Regions from separate parts of the Aliikangiella maris genome, predicted to be linked through region 3. Evidence: predicted binding sites of a transcription regulator. Region 3 holds the regulator's gene; each other region holds the start of a gene.
The links. The regulator PhoB, encoded in region 3, activates phosphate uptake and scavenging genes when phosphate is short. The targets are predictions, from matches to a motif close to TGTCATANNNNTGTCANA.
Positions count from the first base shown of each region.

Region 1: ABVT42_RS17170 (TIGR00153 family protein) is a predicted target of PhoB. The motif match lies at 4,200-4,217, and genes of this name have one in related genera.
Region 2: ABVT42_RS07845 (alkaline phosphatase) is a predicted target of PhoB. The motif match lies at 5,176-5,193, and genes of this name have one in related genera.
Region 4: phbB (acetoacetyl-CoA reductase) is a predicted target of PhoB. The motif match lies at 3,110-3,127, and genes of this name have one in related genera.

Region 1 is NZ_JBFDAH010000023.1:11,347-18,898, reverse strand. Features, by position in the region: gene yhbY (ribosome assembly RNA-binding protein YhbY) at 16-312, opposite strand; gene rlmE (23S rRNA (uridine(2552)-2'-O)-methyltransferase RlmE) at 489-1,109, shown strand; gene ftsH (ATP-dependent zinc metalloprotease FtsH) at 1,348-3,261, shown strand; gene pdxH (pyridoxamine 5'-phosphate oxidase) at 3,333-3,968, shown strand; gene ABVT42_RS17170 (TIGR00153 family protein) at 4,285-4,956, shown strand; gene ABVT42_RS17165 (inorganic phosphate transporter) at 4,998-6,269, shown strand; partial or broken gene ABVT42_RS17160 (M12 family metallopeptidase) at 6,341-7,048, opposite strand; partial or broken gene ABVT42_RS17155 (IS630 family transposase) at 7,064-7,518, opposite strand.
Region 2 is NZ_JBFDAH010000006.1:246,423-253,974, reverse strand. Features, by position in the region: gene ABVT42_RS07870 (hypothetical protein) at 1-170, shown strand, start outside; gene ABVT42_RS07865 (carbohydrate binding family 9 domain-containing protein) at 347-2,587, opposite strand; gene ABVT42_RS07860 (DoxX-like family protein) at 2,718-3,134, opposite strand; gene ABVT42_RS07855 (DUF2269 family protein) at 3,174-3,644, opposite strand; gene ABVT42_RS07850 (saccharopine dehydrogenase family protein) at 3,694-4,836, opposite strand; gene ABVT42_RS07845 (alkaline phosphatase) at 5,195-6,547, shown strand; gene asnC (transcriptional regulator AsnC) at 6,548-7,006, opposite strand; gene asnB (asparagine synthase B) at 7,214-7,552, shown strand, end outside.
Region 3 is NZ_JBFDAH010000026.1:39,152-46,703, reverse strand. Features, by position in the region: gene pstC (phosphate ABC transporter permease subunit PstC) at 1-360, opposite strand, end outside; gene ABVT42_RS18380 (PstS family phosphate ABC transporter substrate-binding protein) at 437-1,471, opposite strand; gene ABVT42_RS18375 (SapC family protein) at 1,692-2,396, opposite strand; gene phoR (phosphate regulon sensor histidine kinase PhoR) at 2,836-4,152, opposite strand; gene phoB (phosphate regulon transcriptional regulator PhoB) at 4,171-4,866, opposite strand; gene ABVT42_RS18360 (GNAT family N-acetyltransferase) at 5,445-6,557, shown strand; gene ABVT42_RS18355 (AMP-binding protein) at 6,787-7,552, opposite strand, start outside.
Region 4 is NZ_JBFDAH010000020.1:70,528-78,079, reverse strand. Features, by position in the region: gene ABVT42_RS16305 (phasin family protein) at 1-88, shown strand, start outside; gene phaC (class I poly(R)-hydroxyalkanoic acid synthase) at 285-2,114, shown strand; gene phbB (acetoacetyl-CoA reductase) at 2,292-3,038, opposite strand; gene ABVT42_RS16290 (PKD domain-containing protein) at 3,417-7,552, opposite strand, start outside.

The DNA.
Region 1 (7,552 bases), on a different contig from region 3:
TCGAATGATCGCAGGTTATTTAGGCAAGGCTATTTTAGCTTCTTTATTCCGCTTGAACAGGGTAACAATATGGCCAACGCGCTGGATATAGCTTGCGCCAGTTTTTTTGACGATTAAATCTATCATTTCTTGTCGATCTTCGCGCTCTTCAGCCCGGATTTTGACTTTTATCAGCTCGTGAATTTCTAAAGAGTTATTTATTTCATCTATAACCCCCTGCGAAACGCCCTTATCGCCAATAATAACAACTGGTTTCATTGCATGAGCTAACGCTCTAAGATGTCTGATTTGTTTATTACTTAAGTCTGTCATAGTTAAATTCTTGCAAATAGATTGCGCTAAGTTTAACACTTTAATGAAAAATTTGAGACAATATTCCAGTCTGTTCGTACATAAGAGTGAGTCTTAGGGTGAATTGACGGGAATTTATTCATTTTAATGGATAAAATTTAGACGATGTCATCATATTGCAGGTTTAATTATCAATAATGGCAAAAAGTAAAAGCAGTAAAGGCTGGCTAAAAGAGCATTTTGACGATGTTTATGTGAAACGCGCTCAAGATGAGGGGGTTCGTTCACGGGCTGTATATAAATTGCAGGAACTGGACGAAAAAGACAAGCTTCTTAAGCCGGGAATGACACTAGTTGATTTAGGTGCTGCACCAGGCGGCTGGTCGGAATATGCCGCGAAAAAAGTCGGTAGTCAGGGTAAAATAATTGCCACTGATATTTTGCCAATGGACTACTTGCATGGCGTTGAGTTTATTCAAGGTGACTTTAGGGAAGAAGAAGTGTTGGATAAAATATTGGCTGCAATGAATAATCAAAAAGCAGACCTTGTTATTTCAGATATGGCCCCCAATATAAGTGGCGTAGGTGCGATTGATCAGCCTGCCTCTATGTATTTAGTTGAGCTGGCATTAGATCTGGTTTCTCAAATTCTGCAAAAAGGTGGCAATTTTGTTGTTAAAGTCTTTCAGGGAGAAGGATTTGATCAATATAAACAGGCAGTAGTCAGCCAATTTAGGGTTGTTAAGGTGCGTAAACCAAAAGCATCACGCCCAAGATCTCGGGAAGTTTATCTGTTCGGTCAAGATTATCTCGGATAAATATTAAACATTTCGCGAAATATCGCGATACAATTGAGTATAGGCTAAAAGATTTCAATGTCAGTTAAATCAGCCGATAATTGGGATTAAGTGATACAAACGAGTAATACGACGATTCGGCAGTAAAAATGACGTAATGCAAATGGTTCGTATAGCAAATTTGTAGTGAAACAAATAAAAGTGTAGTAACCCGTTTTAACGCGTAATATTAAAATTAGAGGATATTCCTTTGAATGATATGACTAAAAATATCTTACTGTGGTTGGTAATTGGGATTGTATTAGTTTCAGTGTTTAAAAACTTTGAAGCTGCCCAAATGCAATCGGGTGAGGTTGAGTTTTCTCAATTAATTAATGATATCGATAGAGGGCGTATCATATCTGTTACGGTATCGGGTTATAACATTAAAGCGAAAACTTCAACTGGTGAAAGTGTCACGTCAAAAATTCCTGCCGGTTCTCACGAATTACTTGCAAAAAAAGCGCTTGAGAAAAAAATAATCTATACCGGTGAAGAACCAGATGGTGACAGTACCTTATTCACTATTTTTATTTCGTGGTTCCCGATGTTGTTATTAATTGGGGTGTGGATATTTTTCATGCGCCAAATGCAAGGTGGTGGCAAAGGCGGCGCGATGAGCTTTGGTAAAAGCAAAGCTAAACTATTGAGCGAAGATCAAATTAAAACTACTTTTGCTGATGTGGCTGGGTGTGAAGAAGCTAAAGAAGAAGTTTCTGAACTAGTCGACTTTTTACGAGAGCCCAGTAAATTTCAGAAACTAGGTGGTAAGATTCCCCGTGGTGTATTAATGGTTGGACCGCCTGGAACAGGTAAAACACTACTGGCGAAAGCGATTTCTGGCGAAGCAAAAGTACCATTTTTTACTATCTCAGGTTCTGATTTTGTTGAAATGTTTGTTGGTGTTGGGGCGTCACGTGTACGTGATATGTTTGCTGAAGCGAAAAAACAAGCGCCATGTATCATCTTTATTGACGAGATTGACGCAGTAGGCCGTCACCGTGGCGCGGGGCTTGGTGGTGGACACGATGAACGTGAACAGACCTTAAACCAGTTACTGGTTGAAATGGATGGTTTTGATGGGGGGGAAGGTGTCATTGTAATTGCTGCAACTAACCGACCCGATGTGCTGGATCCAGCACTTTTAAGACCAGGTCGATTTGACCGTCAGGTTACTGTTGGCCTGCCTGATATCAAAGGCCGTGAACAAATTTTAAAAGTCCATATGCGCAAAGTTCCTTTGGCTGATGATGTTGATCCAAATGCGATTGCACGTGGTACACCTGGCTTTTCTGGTGCGGATTTAGCCAACTTGGTGAACGAAGCGGCTTTATTTGCAGCAAAAGCAAATTGTCGAACGGTTAATCAAGAATTTTTCGAAAAAGCGAAAGATAAAATATTAATGGGAACCGAACGCCGTTCAATGGTGATGGACGAAGAAGAAAAGCTCAATACGGCATGGCATGAAGCGGGCCATGCAATTGTAGGTCGACTTGTTCCCAGTCATGATCCGGTCTACAAGGTTTCTATTATTCCGCGTGGCCGTGCTCTTGGGGTAACTATGTATTTACCCGAAAAAGACCGACTGAGCCATAGTAAAGAATATTTGGAAAGCAATCTGTCGTCTCTTTACGGTGGCCGTATTGCGGAAGAAATGTTAAATGGTCCTGATAAAGTCACAACGGGGGCATCTAACGATATTCAGCGCGCTACTGATATTGCGCGTAACATGATAACTCAATGGGGTTTTTCGGAAAAACTTGGACCTTTGACATATGCCGAAGATGAAGGTGAGGTATTCTTAGGCCGATCGGTGACTCAAACCAAGCATGTATCAGATGATACCGCCAAGTTAATTGACCAAGAGATAAAGGACTTAATTCATAAAAACTATCAGCGTGCCGAACGTCTGTTAAAAGAAAACCGGGACAAACTTGAAATGATGGCAAATGCACTGATGAAGTATGAAACCATCGATTCTAAGCAGATAGATGACATTATGAATGGTAAAGAGCCCAGACCGCCTGAAGGCTGGAATAACGAAGATGATAACAGTAGTCAATCCAAACCAGGAAAAGTCGAAAAATCTGATGAAAAAACTGGAACTATTGGAGGACCTGCTGCACAGCAGTAAATTAAACTAATTAAAATAATTAATAAGCAGGGCATCAAAGATGCCCTTCTTTGGTTTTGGATAAAGAAAAAATGAAATTAGATGCAGAAAGACGAGAATATTTAAAGGGAGATTTGCGGCGTAAAACGCTCAACGATGATCCGATTGAGCAGTTAAAGCGTTGGCTTGATGAAGCAGGGGAAATGGAACAGATTGACCCGACTGCAATGACTCTGGCAACCGTTGATAGTGAAGGGCAGCCTAGCCAACGAGTCGTATTATTAAAGAAACTTGATCAGGATGGTCTGGTCTTTTTTACTAACTTGAATAGCAACAAAGCTCAAGATATTGCTGTTAATAATAAAGTAAGTGCTAACTTTGCATGGTTGCCACTTGAACGGCAGGTAAAAATAAAAGGCGTAGCTAGCCGGATTTCACACAGCGAAACCCTCAGTTACTTTTTAAGTCGACCAAAAAATAGCCAGTTGGCTGCCTGGGCATCTAATCAAAGTCAGCCAATCAGTTCTCGCCAGTTTTTAATGGCAGCGTTTGATAAAATGAAGCAAAAATTTGCAGAAGGTGAAATTCCCTTACCTGATTTTTGGGGAGGATATCGAATTAAGCCCATTGCATTTGAATTCTGGCAAGGTGGTAGCTCGAGATTGCATGATCGCTTTGAATATACGCCTTCAGAGTTTGGCTGGGACATTAAGCGGCTTGCACCATAAGCGATAGTCTATCCTTTATTCTCTTTCAAATAATGTTAATGGGTGACAGTTAGCACACGTTCACCCCATTTTATTGCCAATAAATACTCAAATAGTCTCCCATATTGTGGCACCAATCAGTCAGCTTAGTTATAAGGTGACTGATTAGCAGGCATTGATATTTTAAAAATTACCCAACTTTGACTATCTTCAGTCTATTTACTGAGGATTAACGGCGGTTAATATTTTAAATGTGACGGAAATATGACAAAATCCCGTTGCTTTCAAACTTGAGGTGAGAACAACTTCATCCTTGACCAAATTAGAGAGATAAACTATGAATCCGATTATAGATCTGTTTGCCAGTTCGCCAATGAAACCCATGCAGACTCATATGCTAAAAGTGCAGGAATGCGTTGGAAAATTGCCCGATTTTTTTGAAGCGGTATTTGCGCAAGACTGGGAACAGGTAGATACATTGCAGCAGTTGATTCGAACCCTTGAAAATGAAGCCGATGAACTGAAAAAGGAATTGCGCTTACATTTACCTAAAGGGCTTTTTATGCCCGTCAGTCGAACTGATTTACTCGCATTGCTATCGTCACAAGATAAGATTGCTAATAAAGCCAAGGATATTGCCGGACTAATTACCGGCCGTAAGATGGCCATTCCTGATGCTATTCGCCAGGAGATGAAAGATTATTTAAGTCGAAGTATTGATGCATCATTGCAAGCCAGTAAAGCCATTCAGCAGCTTGATGAACTGCTGGAAACCGGTTTTAAAGGACGAGAAGTTAAAATTGCTGAAGAAATGGTCTTGCAACTGGATGAAATTGAAAATGATGTTGATTTGTTGCAAATTGACATTCGCCGCAAGTTATTTGCCCTGGAAGAAAATCTCCCCGCCGTAAATGTAATCTTTTTATATCAAGTTATTGACTGGATTGGTGATATTGCCGATCGAGCACAACAAGTTGGTGGTCGCCTAGAGCTGTTGCTCGCTCGTTAGTTTTAAGTTTTACCATTATCCATTAAAAAGAGAGAAATCTAATGGAATTTAATTTATTCACTGAATACAACATGATTTTGATTTCCTTGGCGGGAATTTTTGGCCTGTTAATGGCATTTGGGATCGGCGCTAATGATGTTGCTAATGCGATGGGAACATCGGTTGGCTCAAAGGCGCTAACCATTAAGCAAGCGATTATTATTGCAATGATTTTCGAATTTGCTGGCGCATTTTTAGCTGGTGGCGAAGTAACCTCGACAATACGCAAGGGGATTATCGATGCTTCGGCATTAACTGGAACACCTGAATATTTAGTCTTTGGTATGATGGCCTCACTATTGGCGGCAGGTATCTGGTTGGTTGTTGCAACTTATTTTGGCTGGCCCGTATCAACAACTCACTCAATTGTCGGAGCAATTGTTGGTTTTGCTGCTGTGGGTATCGGTATGGAAATCGTTAAGTGGGGGAAGGTTGGTTCAATTGTTGCTAGTTGGGTCGTTTCTCCGCTCTTGTCTGGGACACTAGCTTTTATGTTATTCACCAGTGTACAACGTTTTATTTTAAATACCGATGACCCTTTGAAAAACGCTAAAAAATATGTTCCTGTGTATATGTTTTTGGCGGGTTTTATGATCGCTTTAGTGACTTTATTTAAAGGTTTAAAGCATGTAGGTATAAAGTTTGAAACTGAGATTAGTTTAATTATTGCGATTGGCTTTGGCGTCGTTGTCATGTTGGTTGGAAAATACTTTATTAATCGCCAAAAAATGCCAGAATCTGATGATAAAGATTTCCATTATGCCAATGTTGAAAAAGTGTTTGCTGTATTAATGATTGTGACCGCTTGTGGGATGGCATTTGCACATGGCTCTAATGATGTTGCTAATGCTATTGGTCCATTGGCCGCAGTTGTTAGCGTGGTCGAAAGTAATGGTGTTATCAGTTCTAAATCCGCTTTACCGATTTGGATTTTATTGGTTGGTGGTATCGGTATTGTGAGTGGACTGGCAATTTATGGGCGTCGAGTGATGGCAACCATCGGTAAAAAAATAACTGAGTTAACGCCTAGTCGTGGATTTGCGGCTGAACTGGCTGCTGCTTCAACAGTTGTCATTGCTTCTGGAACTGGACTACCAATTTCTACAACTCACACGCTAGTGGGTGCTGTACTAGGTGTTGGAATGGCAAGAGGAATTGCGGCATTAAACATGGCTGTTTTGAAAAGTATTGTGGTCTCGTGGGTGGTTACTCTGCCTGCTGGGGCAATTTTATCGATGACCTTCTTCTTTATGTTTAAGGCTATTTTTAGTTAAACCGAAAGTAAAAAAAGCGAATGTGGCTTTTGTTCACATTCGCTTGATTTGACTCTATAAGTTCTTTTGATTTATTTAATAATGTTTAACGTGTAGTTACCTGCGCCACGATACGAACTCACTTCAAAATAATAATAACCGCCAGTTACATTTACCGAAATACTTTCGTTAGAACCATATGAAGTTGACGAAGCTGCGATAACCCAGTTATTTTGAGCACTGTCCCATTTCAATAATTTTAAATCAAAATCTGTATTTGATGGACCGTTTAAACTGGCTTTAATCTGGCCGCCATTAAAATTAAAGAAATTACCATCAGGTTGAATGTGGCTGTCACCATTACCTGACAGGTAACCTGAATAAGTTTTACCATTTCTTGCTGGTGGAGTCGTAGTACCTGAACCGTAAATTGCTGCTGTAGCGCGAATATCACCCTGAGAAAGGGAATACCCACTAGCAAGCACATAAGGATTAACGTTTGGATCTTTAGGCCACATTGTAGCTTCACCATTTTTACTAAATGCAGTTACGCCGTAATGCATAATTGAATAATAGTCATAAGCCCCATGATCCTGACCTTCATTTATTGGTGTTTGATAAAAATTATACTCCATGCCAGGCGTAACATTGTTTAAATAAATCGACAAATAGCTGTCTCTATCTTGACGTTGCTGCTCATGGAAAAATCCCAGCGCATGGCCGAGTTCATGAACCGCAGCGCGATAACTACAGTATTCCGACAGGTTGACTATTTGCATGCCGCCTTGGCGACCAATCCAAGAGCTATAGCCAGATCAAAATAAATTGGCATAATTAAGGTGCTCAACAAATAGCTCCTCGATAGAGCAACGGTATTTCCTTCGAATAGATTTAGCTTGAGCCCACTTCTTTTCAATAGGATTTAAATCAGGACTATAGGGCGGAAGAAACTCAATTTCACAACCTTTCTCTTTAATGGCTTTAAGCATGTCATTCTTTTATGGAAAGTGGCATTATCCATCACAATAACTGATTTCTGGGGGACTTTAGGTAGAAGATCTTGAGTCAGCCAAGCAAAAAACACATCTGAATTAACCGTGCAATCAAATAAGCTTAAAGTCAAAAAGCTTGTACCAATGATTGCCCCAATCGCATTCAGTCTACCTTTGGAATGCCAATCATGTTGACCATAACAACGTTTGCCTTTAGGGGCGTAGCCATGAGTGCGAGGCATTGATTGAGCGAAACCACTTTCATCTAAATATACGATGGTACGTTCATCTTTTTCATACTGGGTTATTCGA
Region 2 (7,552 bases), on a different contig from region 3:
TCGTTGCTGAATATGAATCAGGCCAAGCAAGGGCATACTTTTATGAAGTCTTAACCAAAGATACTTCTTGGCAGTTAAAAACTTTTACCTCCTTTGAGCAGGCATTGCAGTGGTGTTATGCCGATAAGGTTGAGCAGGATAAAACGCAAGGTTTGCTCGATAAAACATGATTCAATAGCGCTTAGTAATATAACAGAAAGAATCATTCAATTACTTTAGTTAATTTTCCCGCTATATTTTATTTTCATTATCAGAATAAACCTTATAAAAATCACAGCCAGAAAAACTTAAAAAACTGGCTGTGGCTGTTTTATTGTTTAATGATCGGATATGGATAATAATAATTTTATAGTTGCCATGCATATGAAAATTTCATAAACACTGAGCGACCTGTTTTTTCAATATGTGTAAGATTATCATCCTGATAGCCTTCGTCTGCATAACCCGCAAAAAATAAAGTTTGTGGATTAATTTTATAAGAATATAAAAATTGCGAACTGACACTTTTACTAGTGGCATTAACCGGTATTGTATAGTTTTCAATAGTGCGAGAAATATCGGTTTGTTGCATGGTAAAACGTAAGAAACTGCGAACATTCATTAAGTATGTGATGCGAAAATTTGATAATTTCGCTGTAAATAATTCGCCAGCTTGAATATCAAAGTTAACATGTCGGTAGTCAAGAGAAGTTTGCCAATTGGTATTAATTTGCCAAGATATTTCTGGAATTAAACTGGTTTGTTTACCAATTCTAGTATTGGCAAAATCAATGTTGTCTCCCCATTCATAACTTAAATAGAGTTTTAAACCACGTATTGGCGTAATAGTGAGATCTGAATACATATGCCGTTCATTAAAATAATAACCATTCCAGTATTTTCGACGTTTGATAATACCGGTTTCGAAAAGACTTTGATAATTACCCTCAACACCAAAATGTAGTTCTAGTTCTTCTTCCAGCTTTAGACCATCATTATCAAAAGTATGATCCCAGTCACTGGTGACTATTATTTTCTTCCACCAGGAATCATTGTTTTCGGGATACCAGCGATGGCTTAAACCAACAATCGTTTTATCAAAGTTTACTTGACTGATAAATCCTAAGTCCGCACGAAAATTTTTGTCGTATTCAATATAATCAATGTAACCCCGCCAATTGCGAGATTCATGCTTTAAACTTACTGTCAGTGCATCGCCGGTTTGAGTTTTTGGTAATTCGTAAAGTGCTGCAATTTCATTTGTATTCTGGGTGTCTGCGGACATATATTGAAGCGTCATTGAGTGATACTGATCAAGCCAATATTTGGCATCGATAGCAGTAACTTTATTATGGTACTCATCGGCTGTTCTGCGGGTATGTAATATACCAATATTATTTTTGTTGCCTAAATCATAAGAGTAGCGAAGCACCTGATTTTCACTTTTTTCTTCATTCAATCTGACAACTTCTGAACGGGAAGAGGAAGGTAATAAATAACTGGTGTGTTCGTCATTGGTGCTCATTAGTCCAAAGCTATGACCATTGGTTTGTCCTGATACTTTTAGCCCATAATCCGGCGCGATTATATTGCGAGTGTTGACCAGATTATTATTTGTCTCAAAATAATCGACACCATCTAAAAAGAAAGGACGTTTTTCTTCAACAAATATTGAGAAAGGGTTATTCACATCCAGTTGTGGTGAATCTGCTTCAACTTGCGAGAAGTCAGGATTTAAGGTGGCATTCAAATAAATATCTTGGGTGATACCCCAGCGTAAGTCTAAACCAAATTCATGTTCAACATCGCCTTCATTCCATTCATCAATTGACTGATCTTTATGATCAACCCGGTTTGTTACTAGTGTTGGTATTAGATTTAAATTTTTTGATGGTTTTGCATTTTTTAGTCCGACTAGCTGATCAAATTGACAAATATTGCAAGATATATCACGGTTAACTGGCGTGTTAGCTATTCTGTGGCGTACATCCCTTGGATAAAAACGTATTGCCTCAAATGCCCATTTTTGCTGTGTTTGACTCGCGGGAAAACGTAGGGCTTTTAAGGGAATTGACATTTCAACCAAATAACCCCATTCAGTGATTTGTGCTACACTATCCCAAATGGTGTCCCAATTCGAGTTGTCACCTTTAAAGTCTTCTTGAATAGAGTCCGCTTGTACGCCAAGTGCATTGGTAAAAAACTGAAATGCTTTTCTTGATTCGCCGAAGGTATCAAATTTAATGCCGACTAAGTCCGTTTCCCATATATTATCGCGATCAGTCAGGTAGTTGCGAATGGCTTTCGGCTGTGGGTCGAAAGCTTTAAATGCAACATAAATATTGATCCCGTTATCAAATAATAATACTTCTGTTGTAACGGGCGGTTTAGTGTTTTCTCCTGGTTGGGTTTCATAGTCCAGAGAAACGACAAGTGCTTGCGCCCATGCTGCTTCATCAAGAATACCATCAACTTCAATGTGAGAATCAATATGGGGAAGTTTAAATTGTTGCTTTTGCGTAGTTACTTGAGACTCAGCAACTAAATAACTACAGCAAAATAAACTGCATATAATTCCGAGGAATTTTTTTAAAATAGTGGCTTGCATTGAGGTTGTATACTCCTTTTTTCTCTTATTTTACCTTAAGTTTTATTGCATTAGGTAAAATGAGTCGATGACAAAAGCTTATAGTTGTTTCATTTTATTATATAGACTGATTATCAGTATTATATTTTTTCTATCCATTGGATTGTTTTTGATTAGAGACTTGAATTAATTTATCTCTAAATAGAATAATCAATAATAGCATTGGAAAATTTTTTGTGAGTGGACCAAATGGATGTAGCCAGAAGTCCGGCGAAATAATACTCAATAATAATGTATATAGGATTATTGTAATCATTTGCAGATGACAATTGAGTAGCAATTTTTTGCCGCTGATAAGCCAGAGGCCAAAGATTAAATTCATTGTACTTGCTAGGTAAATCAGACTAAGAGAATAATTGGATGATACACCAAAGTCTTTAAGTAATTTAAATCCAAATTGAAAGTCAAAAAATAGCGAGGTCAATGCTGTCCATATCCAGACAGCTGCAAGTGTTATTCGAATGAGAAAATGATATTTTTTAAAGCAAATAGATGGCACTTTAGACATAATCAGTTAGCTTGGTATTTGTTCGTTAAAAGGATTGTTTTAGTGTAAAGGTAACGGCTTAAAAATCATTAGATAAAATAAAATGATCATTGCGATAAATGCAGGAACACCTAAAAAAATCCAGTACTTAAATAATTGTTTAAACGACGACTGATCGCCGCGGAAATCATGCAGGCAACTGAGCTTGTGCAGTTGATATTGAATTAGAATAACAGGTATCCAGCAGCAGCCAACAAAAAGAAATAAACTGATGCAGGTAATAAACCAGGCTGATTGCCAGCTTATTTGTAACAATTCACTGAGTAAAAGTCCTGTGAATAGTTGAATAACAACCGCGGGTGCAGTAAAGATCCAATCAGCCAATATGACTATACGACTGGTGTGTCGAATGATTTTCTTATCTTGTGTTCGCACGGCCATCAACATAAAAAATGCGATACCTGCTCCCGTACCCATAGTGACAACGGCAGCGATAATATGAATCAATTTTAATAAATAATAATGTTCCATTATTTTTCCTTGTTGATGATTATTTTAATTCTCCATCTTAATCAAAATACTAACTGCAAACTAATTGAGTTGTTATTCCCATCGGATTCGCGATTTCATTAAATTCAGCTATTGAAAATAAATTAATGCAAGCCTGTGCGCCTGTTTCCAGCGCTTGACCTTGGATTAATTTTTCGGCAACAATGATGGCTGGAATTGTGGGAATATAAGGGCCAATACCGTTGGGAGCCGTTAGTAACCATTCTAATTGAAATCTTTTGTTTTTCTTTTTTCCGACTAATCTCACTGACATACCGCCAATATCACTACCGAAAAAATTAAACCATTGACTAATTTTTAATAGGTAATGCGCCTTATTTTTCCAATTTTTAATAATCTGTTTTTTGGTTAACCAAGCCATCAATACCATAACATGATGTAATAAAGTTAATTCAAGCCCCGCTTGAAAGGTGACAGTTTGTACGCCCCGATAATAAGCTGGAAAAAGCTGTAAATCTGGTACATCAACATTTGCCAGCCATCTGTGCCCAACGATTGAACCAAAAAATTTTTTCTGTGACGACATCCAGCCAAACTGCGTTTGCCATTGACCATTGATAAAAATTTTGAGTGGTTTTCCTGTATTACATAAAATGGCTTCGAGTGTTGCTAATCCTCTTTCTGCTTGATTTCCCGGAGCAATGGCAATTTCGATTGAATCTAACTGGTCAAACTCATGAAGATAAGTGGAAATTACACATGACGAAAGGCCGGGTACCGAACTGGCGCCACTGATAAGTGTTAATGGCTTAGCATTAAGTTGCTGATTGAGTTGCGCATTGAGTTGTGCAAAGTGAGATACAAAATGGCGATCATCTGCCAAGTCAATGTAATGACAATGATAAGCAATGCAGGCTTGTGCAACTCGATAGTCTTGGCCTTGAAATGGACCGCTTGTGTGAATTAAAAGATCGGGTGAAACTGTGCGGATGATATTAGAAAAATTAGTGTCATCGATATCAATTTGTAATGGCTGTACTGAGTGACATTGCTTTGACTGTTGTAATTGCTGGCACAGATTCTGTGCTTTGGAAAGACTTCTGCCTGCAATAAAAATGGTTAGCTCATTAATTTGAATAAGATGCTGTGCGATACGCTTACCAAAATTTCCATATCCGCCCAGAATAATGACACTTTTGATTTTTGTCTGCATCAATCACCCTGAAATTAAAATCTATTGACTATTGTCTCTGCTGCTGGAGTAAATAACGTATTATGCGATAAAAAGGTGCTGATGAATACAAAATATAATATCAATCCTTAGCCAAAAATTATCATGACAAAGAATGTATGTGAGTCTGAAAAGCTTAACGCAATTCTTACTGGTTTAATAAAGTGCAAGCTATCAGGTAACATTTTATCAATGAAAATTATATGCAGTGGCGTTTCGATTGTGATTATAACTGGTTATGGTATAAAGCCGCATAGAATGTAAAATAACCTTTCAAGAGACATAGTAATATGTCGCTTTTCTTGTTTAATTATTAGACAGTTTCAGTTTGGTGTCACACATGATAAATCGAGTTAGTAAAAAATTATTAGGGATAGTGTTAATATTAGTTACTTGGGCATGTGCTAATGCACAATCGACATTGACGTCATCCAATAAATCACATTCAAAACCCAAAAATATTATTTTATTCATTGGCGATGGAATGGGGCCAGCACACATTAAAGCGTTACGAATGTTTCAGGACAATCCAGCAACACCCCTTGAAGAGCCATTAGTGTTTGATCCTTATCTGGTGGGGAGCGTCAATACCAATGCTGCTGACAGCAAAGAAAATATTACCGACTCAGCCGCTTCGGCAACGGCTTATGCAAGTGCTCAAAAATCTTATAACGGTGCAATTTCTGTTGATTTAAACGCTAAACCACTGCGCAATCTATTTGAAAAAGCGCGTATCGCAGGTAAGGCAACAGGCCTAGTAGTCACTTCTCAGTTAACTCACGCAACACCTGCGGCGTTTTATGCTCATATTGACGATCGAGAGAAAGAAAATGCTATTGCTGATCAATTGATTGATAATCGATATGAACAAATGCCGTTAGTGGATATCGCACTAGGTGGCGGATTAACCTTCTTTCAACGGCATGATCGAAATATACTCGAGGAGTTTTCCCAACTTGGATTTGAAATTGTTAACCGGAAAGAACAATTGCAAAATGCCACAGGGCAGCGATTGATAGGTGTGTTTGCCAATAAAGGATTAGATAAATATTGGGATAGAACCATTAACCAACCTTCTCTGGCTGATATGACTAAAGCGGCACTAGATAAACTGACTGTTTTAAAACCAAATGGATTTGTTTTAATTGTTGAAGGTAGTCAGATTGATTGGGCTGCACATGCCAATGATGTGTTAGGGGTCATTTCAGAAATGCAGGATTTTGAGCGTGCAGCTCAAGTAGCCATTGACTATACAAAAGCCAGTAAAGATACATTAATGGTTATTACTGCAGACCATGAAACGGGTGGATTATCAATTGGCGCCAAAACCAGTGGCAAGCACTATCAATGGAATGTTGACTTTTTACGCCAGTTTAGTCTGACCCCGGCTTTTATTGCGACAAAAGTCTTGAATTCTAAAGCGATTATCCGCGAAGTCGAACAATCAATGAAGATTGAATTAAGTCAAGCAGAAAAGCAGTCTCTGAAAAAAGTCAACTTACAAGATTGGGATAGTATTCGAGAAAAGATTGCCAAAATTATTAGTCAGCGCAGCTTCACCGGATGGACGACTCAAGGACATACCGGTGGTGATGTTGCTCTCTATGCTCTGGGAGCAGGTAGTGAGCGGTTGCGTGGCCATATGGACAACACACAGGTAGGCGATGTCTTGGCTGAGTATGTCGCTGAGTAATCAGATTTTAATTGTTCGCTGAATCGGGTTTTGTAGCGACATAAAGGTTTCGGTATCGCGTATTTTTTCTATCGACTGAATTTTGCCGATTAATACCCATTGCAATTCGTCAATGGAGTGACAGATGACTTTTATAAAAATACTGAATTTCCCTGTTGTATAGTAAGCCTCAACAACTTCGTCAAAGGCTTCGAGACGTTTGACAACTTCAGGGTAGTCGCCCGCATTATTTAAGGTAATCCCAACATAGCAACTGACATCGTAGCCAAGCCTTTTAGGCTCTATCGCTAGTCGAGTACCGACAATGATGCCCGCTGACCGCATTTTCTCGATACGCACGTGAATAGTGGCTGGGCTCACCTTAAATCGCTTACCGAGTTCTGCGTAAGGGATGCGCGCATCGTCTAAAAGTGCGTTAAGAATCATTTTGTCCAAATTATCGATCTGAAAGTTTTGCATAGAATTTTTTGGTATATTTTAACGAATTATCAATATAATAGGTAAAAATTAAAAAATATTCACTAAAAAACTTGTTTTTATTGATAGGTATTCACTTTTTGGTCGATTTGTTTAATGATTGTAAAATATCGGTTTGAAAGTCAGACTTGACTAATCACTCAAACTATTTTTATCAACAATAATTAAGCTGGCAAAAGGTGAAATTCCATGTGTTCCATTTTTGGTATATTGGACATTCAAGGAGATGTTAAAGCGCTACGTAGTTTGGCGATTGAACAGTCTCAAAAACAACGCCATCGCGGACCTGACTGGTCTGGGGTGTGGGAGACCGATACCGCGGTTTTGGTCCATGAGCGATTAGCAATCGTTGATATTGAGAGTGGCGAGCAGCCACTGCTGAATAATAATGGAAATTTAGCCTTGTTAGTTAATGGTGAAATCTACAATCACCGCCAGTTAGCGATTGACGAAGTCAGTCAATATCAATTTCAAACCAAATCTGATTGTGAAGTCATTTTGGGGCTGTATGCCCAGGATTTAACCGCA
Region 3 (7,552 bases):
TTTAGGATCAGTTACGTTACCTGCAAAAGTTTCTGCCAGTTGAGAATCTTGTGAGAGAATTTTTATATCATTTAAATACAGACTGAGTTCTGCACGGGAGAGCTCTTGAATACTTTGTGGTAGCTGATTAACCAATAGCCAGTTAATAACGTTGCTTTCGAAAGAACTCCAAATCACCAATGTGATTAATGCTGGAACACCACACCATAATGCAGTGAGCAAACCAAATTGACGTGGTAATGACACCAGTTTTTTTACTTTGGTTATTCCTCCGGCAACCTGAATTGCGCGGTGCATCCCGTACCAATAACTTAACAGAGCAAGGAACAATACAGCAAATATCAAAGTCGATGATGTCATAAATCAATCCCAAAAAAATTTGAGACAGCATCTCATGAAGCCATCCCAAATTTATTTTTATTTTTTAGAGCTAATATTAAAGTGAAAGCTCTTTTAAAGATAAAACGTTCTTTCTAATTTCTTTTAAAGTATCACCACCCAGCGGAATTAATCCTTTATCTGACAGGTATCCTTCATCACCCATTGCCGCTTCGCTAGTGTACTCGGTTAAAAACTCTTTAATACCTGGAACTTTACCAACGTGTGCATTTTTAACGTAGAAGTAAAGTGGACGAGATACTGGATAAGAACCGTCTGCGATAGCTTCAAATGAAGGTGCTTTACCGTCAACAATTGATCCTTGTAACTTGTCTGAATTTTGATCCAAGAAACTAAATCCAAAAATACCTAAAGCTTTAGGATTAGCACTTAATTTTTGAACAATCAGGTTGTCGTTCTCACCCGCTTCAATATAAACATGATCTTCACGAACTGAATGACAAATTTCTTTGTATTCTTTCTTATTTTTCTTTTTGATAGCTTTAATCCAGCTGTAAGATTTACAACCACCTTCTAAAACCAGCTCAGCGAATGCATCACGAGTACCAGAAGTCGGCGGAGGACCTAAAACTTCAATTTTATGTGCAGGTAATTTTGGATTGATTTCATTCCAAGTTTTATAGGGGTTTTCAACTAATTTTTCGCTGCCATCTTGTGCAGGTACTCTCTTAGCTAAAGCCAAAAATAATTCTTTACGAGTAATTTGTAGTTGATTGGCTTCTTTTGAATTAGCAATGACGATTCCATCATAACCAACCAATACTTCGGTAATACTGGTAACACCATTCTTTTGGCACATTTCAAATTCGCTCTTTTTCATGCGACGAGAAGCGTTTGACATGTCAGGCGTATCGATACCAGTTCCTGAGCAGAACAATTTCATTCCGCCACCAGTTCCTGTTGATTCGATTTTAGGCGTTTTGAATTCGGTACTTTTACCGAAACGCTCGGCAACAACGGTTGAAAAAGGATATACCGTTGATGATCCAACAACACTGATTGTATCGCGTCCAGCAGCAAGCAGACTACTTGAAGCTGCCGCTAAGATTAAAGCCATTGGTAATAGTTTCATTAGTTTCCCCATAGTATGGACATATTTAATAAGCGCAATCATGTTATTGAGATATTGTGACGATTATATGAATGAAATGTGACGGTTATATTACAAATGAACATGATGTAATTAAAAAATTACATCTATACCGACTATCTAATAACCAGATACAACATTATTGTCACTTTTAATGCCAAATTTAACGGGTAAATTTGGCATCTTTATGACAATTTGTAATTTATTTGGTGGCGATTCGACCAACTAAACGCTGAGTTTGTTTAAGTGAAATCAGGTGGGCATAAATGGGGGCTAATAAACCTTTTTGACGTAGATCCAGAAATTGTTCATCAGACAGCTCGTTAAGTTTTTTCTCGTTGACCACATAAACGCCAGTAATATTTCGCTTATCTTCACCAACTTCAAACGAGAAACCTTGCTCTTCAAGCAACTCCAGATCTTGTAACATCTTAATGAAATTGCGAGTCAACACTGCACACTGATAATAATTTTCCAGCGTACGACGGCGCTTGGATAAATATTCGGTTTCTTTACCTTCCTCATCATACAGCGCTTCACCTTCCGATTCACTCACAGCTTCGCTATCTGTAACAATCGTAATCGAATACTTATTTTGATCTTCTGGATGAGGCACTAGTGCTAAAGGATAATGCGTATAGCCGGCAGGAATAAATGGTCCTTGCCAAACGCCCTCTTTAACTAAAAGGTTTTCACCTTCTTTCAATCCCAGTAATGCTACACATAAAAAATCGTCATTTTCTGAGTTTTTAACAAAAACAACCGGTAAATCAGAAGCCGCATTTGGAATTTCATGCATAATCACTGGCGCAATATGGTGATTAGCCAAATGATTGAAGTTTTGATTGACCTTCAACTTGGTATTTTTATGGTCTTTATTATTGAGTTGAGCTAGATTTGACTGCATTTTATTCTCCACAATAGCACTAATTTATTGTTATTAGAGCACTTTTAATTAAACTTTCGATACAACAGACTCATCAATTTAAAGTTTTAAAGCATCGATTTATACTATAAAACCGCATTAAATCCCGATTACCAAGGCTACACTTCACAAGTGACTTTGAAAATACAATCACTCGGAAGTCGGCGGAATGAGGGCAAATGCATGAATCTTTGACTTGGTGAGCCTACCATTAGTGGGTCTGATTTCAAATAGTAAAATGAACTAAATTTTTTGGGATATGCAAAACAGGTAATCCAGGGTACGCAGCAACATTAGTCTCATCATTGTTTTGCCAAATATCCTTACCAATACAAACTATTATGACTGTCTAAATAAAAGAGTTAACGGAAGAAAAAGCACGGCAATAGATTCAAACGACTAATACAACATCGCCAGTTGATTAACTGGCGAGTTTTTCATATTCGATAGTTCGATATTTTGGAAAATAAGCGGTGAATGTCGAACCTTTACCTAATTCACTTTGGATATCTAAAAATCCACCATAGTTTTCCAAAATGTGCTTTACAATTGATAGCCCTAAGCCCGTACCACCTATCTGGCGCGAACGATTGACATTGACTCGATAAAAACGCTCAGTTAATCGAGAAATATGTTCAGGCGCCACGCCTTCGCCGTTATCCGTAACACTAAAATAGGTATAGCCATCTTCTTTGCGTTGCCAGCGAACAGTAATAGTTGAGCCTTCGGGAGAATACTTAACAGCATTACTCAACAGGTTTTGGCATAAACTATACAGTTCACTTTCTACCGCTTTAATTTGCAGCGTCGGATCGATGTCTACTTCAATTTGATGGGTACCTTTTGCCTTGGTCTTTTTAAAATCGGTGACCAATTTCTGAATTAATCCGGGCATATCAATCATCACCCCAGACTCACGATCGTAGCCCTTCTCTTCGAGCTTAGATAAAGTCAGCAAATCATCAAGAATTTTCTGCATTCGAGACGCCTGACGGCTGGCATTGCCGATTTGCTTACGCACCATATCTGACATATCTGGCTCACTTTCAAGCAACTCAAGATAACCAGTAATCACCGTTAATGGTGTGCGAAGTTCATGTGAGGCATTCGCAATAAAGGCTTTACGCAATTTATGCACAGCGATTCGCTGGCTAATGTCTCTGGCGGTAATCAACTTTTGCTCTTCGCCAAAGTCAACACAAGTCACCGATAAGGTTTTACGTTGATCAATGGGGGACTCCATTTCCAGTCTGGCTGGCGACTCTTCAGACTCAATTAATTCCTGTAATTTTGGATCGCGAATCAAGTTGTCGATACGCTGCCCTAAATCACGCCGTTTTTCGATACCTAATATTTCTTCCGAAGCCTGATTAGTCAGTTCGATTTCGCGGTGAGAGTTTATTACAACCGTGGCTTCAGGCAATGCTGCAATAGTTGCTTCAAAGCGTCTTGCCATATAACTTAAACGCCGCTTGCGCTCTTTGTTTTTACGCTGTGCATAGACAATGTGCTGTACGATAAGCTGCCATATACCACTGGTATCCAGTGCAAACTGATTTTTTGCGCCCAGCCTTATCCACCGTTCTAGCGCTCGTATCTGTACTAGCATCCAGGTTACATAAACCAGACTGCTTAAAAAAATTGCCAATCCCCAATAACCGGAAATCAGACCGAATAATATCGCTATAACCGCCAAGACGAATATACGAGAAATTTCGATAGTCCACGCGTTGCTCATTGAGCTAATTCCCACTGCTTAAGCTGGTTTCTTTTGAGTAAACATATATCCCATACCGCGCACCGTTTTGATGAGCGAATCTTTACCAAACGGCTTAAGAATTTTTCTTAATCGTAGCACATGAACATCCACTGTTCTCTCTTCGATATAAACCGCTTGCCCCCAGACAAAATCCAATAGCTGGGCGCGAGAGTATACTCGATTCTTGTGTTCGATAAAAAACTGTAATAAAGAAAATTCGGTATGACCAATATGTACATCCACATTATCAATTGAGAGCTGATTGGTAGCCAGATTCAACTCCAGCCCCTCTGAAATAATCATGTCATCTTCATTGGCTTGTGAAGTACGGCGCAACAGAGCTTTGATTCTTGCCATTAATTCTTTGATACCAACAGGCTTAGTCAAGTAGTCATCAGCACCACAATCAAGCCCTTTGACTTTATCCATTTCTTCTACTCTAGCGGTCAACATGATAACTGGCAAATCGGCTAATATTTCATCTTTGCGTAGCCGTTTAATGAAATCGATACCGCTTTCGCCAGGCATCATCCAATCTACAATTAATAAATCTGGACGATTTCTAGCCAGAATTTCTCGAGCAGCCGCGGCATTATCAGCCTCTTGAATGACATAACCGTCACGTTCTAGTGCATAGCGCAACATCTCTCTGATGGGTTGTTCATCTTCGACTAATAAGATTTGCTTTGGCATTTATTTATCCACTCGTTAGTAATGAGTCTGTAATAAGAGTTAAACCAATTATTAAATTCTGTCATCAAGCAGGCTTGGCATGTAAATTTAACAATACGGTCACGTTTAAATCACTAGGCGCTATTTTTCCTGCTAATCATGACAAAATTATGACAATTCATATTAAATACAGTGGGTTGTTAAAAAAATGTCATATTTGACGAACCTTGAAATAACTATATGACAAGCGAAAATAGTCTATTTATGACACAGTTTGTGACACATCAAGGCCAATTATTCTCATAATCTTTACAAAATTCATTTTATTTTAATTAGCTTTAACTAATATTTGATTCGGGTGTTGACCCGTGTATTATTAGGGGATCACTGAATATTATATTGAAGATGAGAACTGCTTTATAGAAATGGCCTTAAAAATAATGTAGGCATTTCAATTTATCGTCTTCTTTTAATATAGATATTACTATATACTACAGTAACTTAGGCAAATAAATTAAATTACTTCAACGATTCTGACCGATCTATGCTAATTAATATAACAAAAGTTGGAAAATTTAAGCGGTAAAAATAAGATCATTATGGATTATTCAAAAAGTCTACAGTTGAAAATCATCACGGACCGTAAAAAATTTGCAGAAGTCAAAGCATTTTGGTTAAATTTCAAGCAAGAAACACAAATTAAATTTTATAATGATTTTTATTTTTATCGGGCTTATTTTAAACATCTAAAGCACCCAGACATAACCCCTTTTTTAGTTTTAATCTATGAGGGTGAGAACCTGATAGGCATACTCCCTTGGGAAAAGCGCTCGGTAGGATTGGGGGTCTATCAAATAGGCACCTTGTCACATCCTCATGTCGATCTTAATGACGCTTTGTTTGTTGATAATAAAAGTACCTTAATATTGCAAGCAATAACAATGCTGAAGTCACAGACTCCTGCAATTTGTCTATTTAGTCTGCCAAAACTTCGCCAAGATAGCAGCTTAAGTCAGCTTTTGATTAACCAAAATGCGATTGACACTTTTCACTGGCAAACATCTGAGTCAAAGTTTATTGAATTTCAACAAACACCTTTAATCGAAATATTACCTAAAAGACATTTAAAAAATGTTAATCGACTCATTCGCAAAGCTGAAAATATTGGTGATGTAAAATACTCCTTTATCAAAGGTGAAGATATTACGCCTGAACAAATAAAAGAATTCCTCGATTTAGAAGCGTCAGGCTGGAAAGGTAAACAAGGTTCGTGTTCAGCAATTAGTCTAAATAAAGATTTAATCGGTTTTTATCATTCACTATTTAACAATAGTAAGAAGAATATTCAACTCAATTGTTATCATCTGGACGGCCAACTACTGGCCGCACATTTTTGCTTTATTAATGGGGGAACAATTTCTTTGGCGAAAGTTTGCTATCGTCAAGAATTTTCAAACCTTTCTCCTGGTCATGTACTCATTTACAAAGCCATGGAAAATGCACAACTCGAAGGAAAAGTAACTAAAATCAGCTTTGTCACTGGACCAGGGTGGTTAGCCCCTTGGAAACCTAGTACTAAAGTGGTTGAGACTTATACTTTTGCGTTAAATCCAATGAGCAAGTTGTATTTTAACGGGGCCAAATTTTTTAGAAGTGCCATTAACTGGTATCACAAAATTAAATCACCTACTACACCAGCAGCACCTCATTAAAAAACTTCAACAAAACAATTTTCAGCCACCAGCAATTTAAAGTCGCAAATTAAGACTCAAATAACACTCGCAGATAAAGTCAAACCAAGTAGCATCTTGCTTTTAAAAACTGGTTAGAGTCAGTTAAACTAAGCCAAAAACTAGCGTTTTTTTGGCTCTACATACTCATACTGAAAAGGACACATCACGCCCTTCACACAGCTCTCTACCAACTATTTGAACACAACATCTAATGATTTTTAGCCTGTTTACGTCCAAAAATACTTCGCCAGATTAAAACCGGTAAGCGTAGTTTTTCCAATATCCACCAACTGACCATCGAGCCAACCATCCCAGCGAAGAATGCCAGCACAATTGAATCAACTTTAAAGATATGAATAAACATATAGATCAAAATGCCGTTAAAGATAAAAATATAAAACGTTGCTTCAGCAATCATATTTAATAAGGCTTTAAAGACACGAGGAATCATAATTGAGCGGACAAAAGGTAAAGTCACTGACCCCAAAACAATCCAAAGCGCTTTTGCTTTAAACTCTAAATCATTACCCATTGCCAAAGTTAAAACGTAGGTATCAATAAAAGCAAAAACGGTTCCGGTTACCGCCATTAATATGCGCTTAGCAGTGGAATCAGCCAGATAAATACACCAACCCAGCCAAATATGGGCAATAAACCGAATAGGCACTAAATCGTTTAAATGCGCAGTTTCCCAGACAAACGGATAAACCGTTCGAATTCCAATAAAGCCCACTAGCAATAAATAAGAATAGAACCAGGCATTTTCTCGCATTAACTGCCTGATACTTTTAAAACTAAATAAAATACCAATAATGATGAAGCACTGTGCCAATATTTGAACAAACCAAAAAGGGAATATGACAGTAATTTTTGCACTGATTAAATTCGCATACAGCAAGAGCACATCCAGCTCGACAGCACGATTCCAAGCAAAATATACCAGCGTCAATAAATAATAAGGGACCAGCAAACTT
Region 4 (7,552 bases), on a different contig from region 3:
TGAAGAGTTATTAAAGGACAATATTAATCAAGCGCAAACAGATAAAAAAAGTGATAAAGCAAAATCAAAAACTACCGCTACCGCATAATAATTAACAGGCGTTTAACAATAACGCTATAAATTATTATTTGCTATTGCTGTTTGTTATTTAAATTTCAAACGTAAAGCGAGTCAGCAAGACTACCCCCAATACTTTAATCCTAATGATTTAAGTATTGGGTTTGGTTGTTGATAATTGAATATATTAATAATGACTAACCTATCAAAAATAAAGAGATCGTCAAATGGACACCGTGAATAATCATGATGAAAAGGTTACCAACGCCTTTGAGAGCAATATGGAATGGATGAATTCATTTTATCAGCTAGCCAACCAGTGGACGAATCTGGTTATTGAAAACGCTAAATCATCGCCAATTTTGGGCGAGGGTCCAATGCAGGCAATTTGTGAAGATTACCTAAACGCAATTCAGCCAATATTAAAAGCCCCACTTGAACAGCCCGAGCAAGTGTTAAAACAACAAGCCGCACTTTGGGAAAAACACAGCCAATTATCACAGAATATTTATTTAAAACTGACTGGAATTAACCCCGAGCCTTTGCCAGTTGCTCAACCAGAACCCGGTGATAAAAGATTTGCAACTGAGCAATGGACTGAAAATCCACTGTTCGATTATATTAAGCAGTCATATTTGATTAATTCCGCTTTTTATATTGACTTTATTAACAGTCTGCAAGAAATTGACGATATCACCAAAGAAAAATTGCTATTTTTTGCCCGACAATGGATTAGCGCAATATCGCCGTCTAATTTTTTATTAACTAACCCTGAAGCACTGATAAAAACACTACAAACTGGTGGTGCAAATTTGCTGAGTGGGCTAGACCAACTACAAAACGACATTAAACAGAGTATTGATACGCTAAATATCAGCATTACTGATAACTCCGCATTTAAAATTGGTGAGAACCTGGCTGCGACCCAGGGTAAAGTAATTTTTCAAAATCGATTGATTCAACTGATACATTACTCACCCGTCGGAGAAAAAGTTTATCAACAACCCATGCTAATTGTTCCCCCGTGGATCAATAAATACTATGTGTTAGATTTACGTGAAAAAAATTCTTTTGCCCGTTGGTTAGTTAACCAAGGCTATGATACTTTTATGATTTCTTGGGTAAATCCTGATGAGTCATACAAAGATGTTGGTTTCGACGACTATATTCAAGAAGCCATAATCGAAGCGCTGAACCAAATTGAAAAAATAACTGAGCAATCTAAAATTCACTGTATTGGTTACTGTCTGGGAGGAACATTGCTTGGCGCAGCAACCGCATATTTGCAACAATCAGGTGATAACCGTATTCAGTCAACAACTTACTTGGCTACGCTACTCGACTTTACTTATAAAGGTGAGATTGGCATCTTTATTAACGAGTCCATTTTAAACGCCATCGAAAAAACCATGTTAGCTCGCGGAGTTTTTGACGGACGGGCAATGGCTGTTAGTTTTAATTTGCTGCGAGAAAATGAGTTGTATTGGAATTACTTTGTTAATAACTATTTAAAAGGCGAAAAACCCTCACCGTTTGATTTGCTGTATTGGAGCTCAGACAGTACCAATATTCCAGCCAGACTCCATCAGTTTGTATTACGTAAACTTTATTTTGAAAACGCATTAGTTCACCCAGGCGAAGTGGTCATTCAGGGAAAAGGATTGGATTTGAGTAAAATAAACACGCCATCCTATTTTATTTCAACCAAACTCGATCATATTGCCAAATGGGAGTCTTGCTATTTAGGTGCACGTCATCACGGTGGCGATGTCCGTTTTGTATTGGGTGAGTCGGGTCATATTGCTGGCATTATTAATTCTCCAGAAAAAAACAAATACGGTCATTGGCTAAACCAAATTGATTCACTGAATATGGCGCCTAAAGAGTGGGTAAAAAATGCAAAAAAAGTTGAAGGTTCCTGGTGGTTAGATTGGGCTAAGTGGATGCAAGAACGTAATAATCAACAGGTAGCTGCACGAATCCCAGAACAAGGCCCCAACACGGTGATTGAAGATGCGCCTGGCTCTTATGTTAAACAGCGTTTAAGTTTAATGTAATTTGTGATTTGTAATTTGTGATTCAATAGACTTTTTTAAATTTAACTAACATTTTATTTTTTCAGATTTTAGGCTACGCAACAATTATTAAATAACTTGATTCAATGTTTCGTAGCCTTGAGTCATTTAGTCCATTAAACTGTTTTATTTTTTGTCTGGTTCTTATTCCCAAATATTTTAATAGGTATGCTGTCCGCCATTAATCGACAAATTAGCACCGGTAATATAAGCCGCATCATTCGATACTAAAAATGCAACGGCGGCGGCAACCTCTTCTGCTTCACCAAAACGCCCCATTGGTATTTCTGCTAAAATTTTGTTACGCACTTCTTCGGGAACTGACATAATCATATCCGTTGCAATATAGCCCGGAGAAATTGTATTGACAGTAACTCCTTTGCGCGCAACTTCAAATGCTAATGATTTAGAAAACCCATGCATTCCCGCTTTAGCTGCTGCATAATTGGTTTGACCAAATCGACCACGCAACCCATTCACTGAGGATATATTAATAATCCGTCCAAAGCTTCTTTCAACCATGTCTTGTACCACGCGTTGTGTCATCGTAAATACGCTGGTAAGGTTGGTATCCATGACCGTTTGCCATTGGTCAAATGTCATTTTTTTGAAACTTGAATCCTGGGTAATACCAGCATTATTCACCAGTATATCAACAGGTCCAATTGTTTCGCGAATATTTAAATAGCACGCCAAGCATGATTCGGGATCTTTTAAATCCGCATAACTGATGTCAATTAAAAATCCCGCTTCGCGCTGCTGTAATTGCCACAACTGTGCTTTTTCATGATTTCCACGATTAAAATATCCAGCAACAACACGATAACCTTCCTGTGTTAATCGGCGAGATATTGCGGTTCCAATACCGCCAGTTCCACCTGTAACCAATGCCACTCTTTGATTCATTTTTTATCTCCATTGATGTAACAACTTGAAAAAAAACAAGCAAAATTTAATGTCTAATATTAGAAGTTAAATATGGCAAAAAGATGTCAAAAAAGACGCAGTTTGACTTTATAGCTATATCTATAGTCAAGCGTGTAATTCGCTGGTCGTTTACGTATAAAAAGCATTTATTTTTTATCTTTAGAATAACTATGACAATAAACGAGTTTATTAAAGGAAAATATATTGCGAGTAAATCTGTTCAAAATATTAAAGGATGGAAAGCATATTTGAACTCAAAAATCTTGCTCAAATATAAACTGACAGCCACCACTAAAAAACGGGCAGCTGTCAAGTCTTGATTATTGCACTTAATAATATATTAACACTTACTTAAGTTTATTTTTTATTTTCTGAACCTTCTTGATTAAGCGCTTTGCGACGCGATTCGTCCATAGCTTTGTGTAAAGCATCGCGTGCACTTTGCGGTAATATTATTTCCTTAACACCAATCAGCTCATCACTTTTAGCTTGAAGTTCTTTTAAACTTAGATATTTATCATTGTCTTTAGTCTTGTCTTTAGACGTCAGCAATAGATGATTTTTCTTAGTTTGTGCTTTTTCAAGTCCTGTAATGGTTTTTAAGTTAGGGTACTTAACATCTGTTGGGGAATGAGCCCAACGCACATGATAGTTAGGTTCTAATAAAAACTCATTGTAAGTATCATATTCGTTTTTCACATCATAGTTATAGTAGTGATAAAAGAATGTTAGATAGCCCCAATCATCGTAATCCCACAAAAAGTCAACTTGTCCATCATGGTTGACATCAAGCGGGCCAACATTATTATCAATGTTTCCATCGCAATTGAGATCTAACCCTGCTGATAATAAACCTTCAGAGATTTCCGTTTCGTCAATTTTAGGTTGTAAACCATCAGAGAAACCAATATGGAAGTCAGCGGGATCTGATCTTAAACCATGAACTAAATTGCCCCAGGTATTATTGTCAGGATGAGTTTCATTCAACCGATCTGTACAGGCATAATCTAATTTAGGGTTACGCCATAAGTAATAACGCTCTCTGACCATAGTGTCAAAGTCAATATCAGCAAACTTATCTGTTGGGCCACCTTGCAATTGGAATAAATAGTTCATTGCACTTGGGTAGTTCAATTTAAAGTTACGCGCTCTATCATCTGGGAATCCATCATGGCTTAAACCAAATATATGACCTAGTTCATGTACCATGGTTGAAGCATGAGCATTGATCATCATATTTTCGTTTTCAGGCGTATCGTCGGTAAAGCCCCAGCCGGTGCCTCCCATTGACAGGTACATATAGCGATCAAATAGATCTGGCGCTTGACCTGAAGAGCCTCGGTTTGCTCCGCCTTGAGAGTTGGCAAATAACACATAGTAGAAAATATGTTCACGTTCCTTATTATTAAAGAAATACTTAGGCATGACATCTTCATCCATACCTGGAACCTTTATTTCTTTACCATTGTAGTAATCTGTCCAACGAGCTAAATGGATATATTCCATAAATGGAATGGCTTGTCCTCCACCTAAGTCATAGTCACTTGGATCAAGTCCTGGTGCTTGGTCGAACTTATCACCAATATCAAAATGAATATGAATATTCCTCGCCGCAAAGACTTCTTTTACTCTATCAAGAACTTTACGCTTAGGCTCAGTACCATGGTCAATGATTTGATTACCATTGTCATCATAGACATAGTTACCGTCATAATCTTTGAGCGGGTGCTTATCCATCCAGTCAACTTCAATAAACAAGTCAAGCTGATTTTTTCTAGCTCCCCAGTTATACAAAGGCATGGTATAGAAGGTTTTACCGGGTTCTTCTGCACAGTCAGGGATCCCATCAAAGTCAGCATCAAGATTTAAATTATCACAAGACGGTTGAACTGGATGTTCAACTGTTGGATTGTTTAATGTTAAGTCGAAAGAAAATACTGCCTTACTTCCGTCTGTTGCTGTAGCAATTGCTTTAATAGTATCCGTGTTAGTATCACGTGCTCCCCAGTGTTTATAACTATATTCAAACTCTTTACCAAACAGATTGGGGTCAGAATCAAAAGATTCACTACGGTCACCTATTCGAACATTACCGTAGGTTGGCGCGCAAAGCTTCAACTGATAATCTGCTGATACAGAAGTTCCACGTATTCTGATCCAGCCTTCATAATAGTTTTCCTCGACATTATTGGTGAAGGTATACATACTAATTTTAGGATCATCAGTCGGTGTATCGGCTAACTTGCAGTCTGGATCATTCGGATCCGTAGTACCTGAACCACCAACTCCGCCATTACCCGAATCTTGACCTTCATTACCTTTTGGTGGCGTTGTACTTACCACAAAGTTAACGTCTGAGAATTCAGAATCAGTATGTAAAGTCACATAGCGATAACCTTGGTTAGCAGTAACCTGAAGCGTTTGATCGTTACCAACTAGATCCGACTTATATTGATAATCGGTATTAGTCGCCCAAGTATCAGCATTATAGTAAATGTCTACGTCGCCTTTACCACCTGAGGTTGTAAAGTATAACTTAGTGTTATCTTCGGATACATGCACATAGTATGAGTATCTACCAGCAGTATCTTTGTTAACACACTCTGTTTGATCATAGATTAAGCCACCGCCATCATTAGTTGTTGCACCACAGCTTACAGGTTCATCCGGTATTGTTGATGAGGTTATTGAAACTGTGTAGTCCTCGACTTCACCATCACCGATATCACCACAAGACGAGCTCGCTTCGCCATTATATTTCATGGCAATACGCATACGTGTGGTTACATTAGTGTTTGCTGGAATGTTGATAGTTCCGTTAGCAACCCCTTTAGCTGATAGGCCAGTTAATACCGTTTCACCTGCATCTGTAAAATCGCCATCCTGGTTATAATCAATCCAGATTTTCCAGTATTCGGTGTAACTGCCGCCGGGTGTTAATTTAATCGCATTACTACCGCTGACTAAATTAATGGTTTGGGCTGTGAAGTCACTATAATCACCGTCACCGGACGGGTTACTGAAACCATTTGACTCAATATTGGCTATCCATTCATAACCGCCGCCGCCGTTGGCTGCACAATAACCAATGGTTGGCTCATCTGTAATGGTAACGTTTGCCGTTGAGCTACCGGTCGCACCTTTATCATCAGTAACAGTCAGGTTAACAGTGTAGTTACCCGCTGTTGTATAGGTATGACTAGGAGTGGCTCCGGTGCCACTGTTATTGTCTCCAAAAGTCCATTCATAACTGGCGATAGAACCATCAGAATCAGTCGAACCAGTGCTATCGAAAGTAATACTTTGACCTACTTTTCCAGAGTATGGACCATTGGCTTTAGCAACCGGTGGTTTATTTTCTCCAGTACCAGTGCCTTCGATTTTGACTGTGTAGTCTTCTGTTTCACCGTCACCAAAATCACCACACGGAGATGCAGCTTCACCATTGTACTTCATGGCAATACGCATGCGAGTGGTTACATTGGTATTGGCAGGAATATTAATGTTTCCATTAACGGTATTTTTACCTGACAAATTGCTTAACACGACTTCATTGGCATCTTCAAAATCACCATCTTGGTTGAAATCAATCCAGATTTTCCAGTGTTCGGCGTAAGAACCACCTGCAGTTAATGCAATTGCATTATCGCCACTCTTTAGATTGACGGTTAGATTGGTGAAATCGGTATAAGGCGTTGCGCCATCACTTGGGTTTGAAAAGCCATTGACTTCAACATTTGAGATCCACTCGTAGGTGCCACCACCACTTGAAGTACAGTAGCCGACTGGAGTTCCATCTTTAACTGTCACTGTCGCTGTAGCCGTATCTGTTAAACCACCGATGTCAGTTACGGTTAGAGTAACTGTATAATCGCCTGCAGATGCATACTTATGTCCGGGGCTAGGGCCAGTTCCCGTATTACTATCACCAAAATCCCAGGCATAAGTTAACGCTTCGCCTTCCGGATCATTTGAACCGTTGCTGTTGAATACTACTGTATCACCTAGGTTAACAACGTAAGGACCGTTCGCTTTGGCTGTAGGTGCCTGGTTTGTTGCCGCTTTAATATTGATAGAGTGACTAGTGGTGTTTGTTGCGCCTTGATTATCAGTAACTGTTAACGATACGTTATAAGTTCCGGCTTTAGTAAAAGTATGATTGACTTTTGCACCACTGGCTGTACCGCTATTGTCACCAAAGTTCCATGAATAAGAAACGACAGAGCCATCAGAGTCAGATGAACTTGAACCATCAAAAGCAACTGCTGTTCCTACATCACCTGTAGTCGGTGCATTAATGTTGGCCACGGGATCAACATTTTCTCCATTTGAACGACAGCCTGATGTATTAAAATCAACAGCAATGGTTGTTCCACCTTGACCTGATACACCTTTTAGTGAAATGTAATTCCAATAGTCAGGGAGATTTCTTAGATAGATACATTCGTTGTTACCGATATTAGTCGATTTTGCTGAATAATCAGTATCTGTAG